DNA from 2 places in the Gordonia sp. Swx-4 genome. Region 1 is predicted to be linked to the other one. Evidence: riboswitches for the same ligand, from Rfam matches in the RefSeq annotation. Region 1 holds a riboswitch; the other holds the start of a gene.
What was found. Region 1 has a riboswitch for S-adenosylmethionine ahead of PWF70_RS08105 (bifunctional o-acetylhomoserine/o-acetylserine sulfhydrylase). Riboswitches for the same ligand answer to the same signal wherever they lie in the genome.
Positions count from the first base shown of each region.

Region 1 (2,391 bases):
CCCCACCATGCAGACCGTCCCGGTCGCGGTCCCCGCGCCGCTGCACGAGACCGGCCGCGTCGCCCACTGCGACGCGGGGTCGCGATACATCGCGTACGGGTAGAGGAAGTGCTTCGTCTGGTATCCGAGGATGCCGTCGATGGCACCGATGGGGTCGTACAGCGGATCCGGCAGGTCACAGATGGGGTCGCCGTCGATGCACACCGACACCACCCGATCGGACACCGTTCCGAACCCCGCATCCGCACCGTTCGCGCCGCGCGGCCCAGACATCGTCAGACCTGGGATCACACCGATCATCGACAGCTCGATACCCCGCCCGGTCTTGTCCCCGGCACGTCGCGGATCGGAGTACAGCTCGCCGCTGATGACATCCGGGTCGATGGTCACCATCACCGGGTTGCCGTCGTCGTCGAGCAACGGTTCACCGTTCTCGTCGATCGCGACGACCTCACCGGCCGTGCCGTTCCCGATCTCGGACAGCACGTCACCGGCCACACGGGCGCCCTGCGAGTACCCGGCCACGACGACGGGCTTGCCCTGGCACTGCGACTGGTAGCCGGCGATCGTCGACTTGGTCGCTGCGGTCCCCTGCGCGACGCTCGAGTCGTATCCCGTCGCACCCAGTGGCCACAGGGTCGTCGGATAGTCCGCATAGATGACCTGGTAGGCGTTGTCGCTGGCGTACGGCGAGTTCGGATCGGGCTGATTGTCGGGCCCGAGCCCTGTGTAGCGCTGTTTCACGCCGACGAGGTACTGCCCCTCCGGGTCGTTGGTGCCGCCCACGATGACGACCGCGCCCGCGCCGCACGAGTCCGCCTTCGCCTCGGGGACCCCGCCGACCAGGCCGAAAGACGCGGCCACCGCCACGCCGGTCGCGGTTGCGATCAGAAACGACGTCCGACGCGACCTGAGATGCTTCATTGCCTTCATGAGGCCCACTCCTCACCACACCCGGACACGCTTCAGGGATGAAGAGGCGTCCTCCGCCGGGATTGACCCGAACGTTAGGGCATCGAAGCGAACCTGACAGGACGCTGAGAACTGCTAATGATCTTGTACTGGCGATTCACGCTGAACATCTACCGATTTCAACCGCTCGGAGGACACGCTCAGTACACGTTTCGGAACGCTGATGAAGAGTTCGATTCGGCGTGACCGGGAGGGTTCTCTGGCACTCACATCCGTGTTATATCCTTGTCGCCAGGTCATGAGTATCAGCGACAAGCCCCGGCTTGCTGATCGGCAACCCTCCAACCGCGGTGGGGTGCTCCGGGTGATGACCGGGTTGTGGGATCGCGGAAGCGAAGCCCCGGCAAGCGCGGGTCCGAAGGTCGGACCCCAACAGGGTCGAGTTTGGCCCTGCCGACCGTAGAAAGTGATCAACAGTCATGTCTGATGCCAACGAAGGCACCAATCCAGCCGACACGTGGAGCTTCGAGACCAAGCAGATCCACGTAGGCCAGGCCGCCGACGCAACCACGAACGCCCGGGCGCTGCCGATCTACCAGACCACCTCCTACGTCTTCAACGACACGCAGCACGCGGCGAACCTCTTCGGTCTCGCGGAGCCGGGCAACATCTACACCCGCATCATGAACCCGACCCAGGACGCGGTCGAGCAGCGGATCGCGGCCCTGGAGGGTGGCGTCGCGGCCCTGCTCGTGTCGTCGGGTCAGGCTGCCGAGACCTACTCGATCCTGAACATCGTCGAAACCGGCGGTCACGTGGTGTCGAGCCCGCGTCTGTACGGCGGCACCTACAACCTCTTCCACTACACCCTGCCGAAGCTGGGCATCGAGGTGAGCTTCGTCGAGGATCCCGAGGATCCCGCGTCGTGGCAGGCGGCCATCAAGGACAACACCCGAGCGCTGTACGGCGAGTCGATCTCCAACCCCAACAACGAGATCCTCGACATCAAGGGCATCTCCGAGGTCGCACACCGCAACGGCCTGCCGCTGATCATCGACAACACCGTCGCCACCCCGTACCTGATCAACCCGCTGGCCCACGGCGCCGACGTCGTCGTCCACTCGGCCACCAAGTACATCGGCGGACACGGCACCGCGATCGGCGGCGTGATCGTCGACGGCGGCACCTTCGACTGGCGCGTCCAGCGTGACGGTGAAGACCTGTTCCCCGGCTTCACCACCCCGGACCCGAGCTACCACGGTGCGGTGTTCGCCGACCTCGGCGCCCCGGCCTTCGCGCTCAAGGCCCGCGTCCAGTGGCTGCGCGACACCGGTGCCGCCATCGCACCGTTCAACGCCTTCCTGCTCGCCCAGGGCCTCGAGACCCTGAGCTTGCGCATCGAGCGCCACGTCGCCAACGCGCAGAAGGTCGCGAAGTTCCTCGAGGGTCACGCGCAGGTCGAGTCCGTCGCCTACGCCG
Region 1 is NZ_CP128197.1:1,762,164-1,764,554, reverse strand. It holds gene PWF70_RS08110 (cutinase family protein) at 1-933, opposite strand, end outside; SAM riboswitch class IV at 1,207-1,328, shown strand; gene PWF70_RS08105 (bifunctional o-acetylhomoserine/o-acetylserine sulfhydrylase) at 1,392-2,391, shown strand, end outside.

Region 2 (2,391 bases), 2.5 Mb from region 1:
CGGTGTGCCAGGTGGTCCCGGCCGAGTTCTCGTCACCGCGCAGGTCGACGTCGGCGGTCGCTCCACCGCCGGCGAGGTACGGGTCGGCGGCGTCGAACCAGTCGGAGCGTCCGATCAGGACGCCGGCGCCGAACGGGGCGTAGGCCTTGTGACCGGAGAACGCCAGATAGTCGATACCGTGGCTGACGATCGAGATGGGGCGATGTGCGACGAGCTGCGCCGCGTCGACCAGGATGCGTGCGCCGTGGCGATGGGCGATCGAGGCCAGCCTGCTGATCGGGAGGACCTCACCGGTGACGTTCGACGCGGCGGTCACCGCGAGCAGCGACGCCGGCTCGGACGCGAGCTCCGCCTCGATCGCGACGAGGGTGTCCTCGATCGTGGCGCGGGCGGTGACCACGCGAGCCCGGTTGCGACCGTCCTTCGGCGCACACCACGGCAACAGGTTGGCGTGGTGCTCGATGTCGAGGACCACGACGTCGCCGGGCGTGATGCGGGCGGCGAGGTTGATCGCGTCGGTGGTGTTGCGGGTGAAGACGACGGAGTCGTCGACGCGGCCGCGGACGAAGCCGCGCACGGTATCTCGGGCGGCTTCGTACCGGCGGGTGGTGACCTGCGAGAGGTGGCCGGCGCCGCGGTGCACGCTCGCGTACTCGCCGAGGGCCCCGGCGACCTGCGCGGCGACCGACGCCAGCGCCGGGGCACTCGCCGCGTAGTCGAGATTGGCGTAGCCGACGCGGTGTCCGGCGGCGACGGGAACCTGCGCATCCGCGCCGACGACCGGCGCCAGCGCGGGGATGAAGGGTGCCCGGTCGGCGATGGCGGCGGACACCACGGCACGGGTCGGGCGGACGGTTGTGACGGGTGCCGAAAGCACAGCGGTCATGACAAGAACTCCTCGAGAATCCACACTTGCCGCGTTCGGGTTCGACCGCAGCCAGGTCGTCACCCGGAGCACCCCACCGTGGAGGAGGGTTGCCGACCAGCGAGCCGGGGCTTGTCACTGGCACTCATGACCTGCGACAAGGTTCGCGGATCCCGGCGAAGGGTGTCAATTTAGATTCACCGTGATTCCTAGTTAGGACAGGCTTACCTGTACCCTGGCTGTCGTGGCATCGAGTGAGGTCTTCGTGTTGTCGCGCCCGCACGGCACCGTGCGGGGCGAAGGGGTGGTCCGGTCGTTCACCGACGTCGACGAGGCATCCGCCGCACTGCGGGCGGGCGAGGTCGGGGCGTTGACCGGGGCGATCCCCTTCGACCTCCGCGACCCCGCGGCGCTGGTCGCCCCCGTCCGGCTCCGGACCGGCGAAGCACCGCTGCCCGGGACCGGGCCGCTGTCACGGCGAGCGGTGTCGACCGTGAGCCACCCGGCCCGGGATGAGCACCGCGAGCGCATCGCACATGCGGTCAAGCGCATCGTCGCCGGCGACGTCGGGAAGGTCGTGCTCGCACGCAGCGTCGACCTGGTGCTCGACGAACAGATCCGCCCGGCGGAATTCCTCGACGCACTCGCCGGCGGCAACGCCGACCACAACGCCTTCGCGGTCGACCTCGGCGCCGCGACGGGTTCGGGCTCGTGGTTGCTCGGCGCGAGTCCCGAAGCACTGCTGCGCAAGTCGGGATCGACGGTGACCTGTCATCCCTACGCGGGTTCGGCACCACGATCCGCCGACCCGGTCGTCGACCGTGCGACCGCCGCCGAACTGGCCGCCTCGACAAAGGACCTCGCCGAGCACGCCTTCGTCGTCGATCATCTGCGCGAGCGCCTGGGACATCTCTGCGACGACGTCGACGCGCCGTCGACCCCACAGCTCGAGTCGACCGGCGAGATGTGGCATCTGGCCACCCCGATCCGCGCGACGCTGCGCGACCCGGCGACCACCGCACTCGACCTCGCACTACTCCTCGGACCCACCCCCGCAGTGTGCGGCACCCCCAGTGACGTTGCCGCACAGATCATTCGAGACGTAGAGGGAGATCGTGGCTTCTACGCAGGCGCGGTCGGGTGGTGCGACGCCGCGGGCGACGGCGAATGGATGGTCGCCATCCGGTGCGCCGAACTCGCCGCCGACGGTCGGAGTCTGCGCACCTGGGCGGGCGGCGGCATCGTCGAACACTCCGACCCGCAGGCGGAACTCGACGAGACGCAGTTCAAACTACGGACCGTGTTCAACGCGCTCGGCACCCCCCTCGCGGACATCGTGAACTGACCCTCCGGTGAGCACGCCCTCCCGCGATCTCGCCTCCGACCACGAAGGTCGGCGTTATGGTCGATGAACGTCGGGGCGAAGGGGCCAGGGAGGCGTAGCGGATGCCTGCGGAGCGGTCGACAACCCGGAAGAGCATTCTGCCGATCATCTTCGCGCTGTCCCTGGCCTTCACGATCACGGC
Region 2 is NZ_CP128197.1:4,434,167-4,436,557, forward strand. It holds gene PWF70_RS20070 (aminotransferase class V-fold PLP-dependent enzyme) at 1-886, opposite strand, end outside; SAM riboswitch class IV at 904-1,018, opposite strand; gene PWF70_RS20075 (isochorismate synthase) at 1,131-2,210, shown strand; gene PWF70_RS20080 (MFS transporter) at 2,312-2,391, shown strand, end outside.
Region 2: linked by a shared signal. The riboswitch ahead of PWF70_RS20070 (aminotransferase class V-fold PLP-dependent enzyme) and the one ahead of PWF70_RS08105 (bifunctional o-acetylhomoserine/o-acetylserine sulfhydrylase) in region 1 are both predicted to bind S-adenosylmethionine.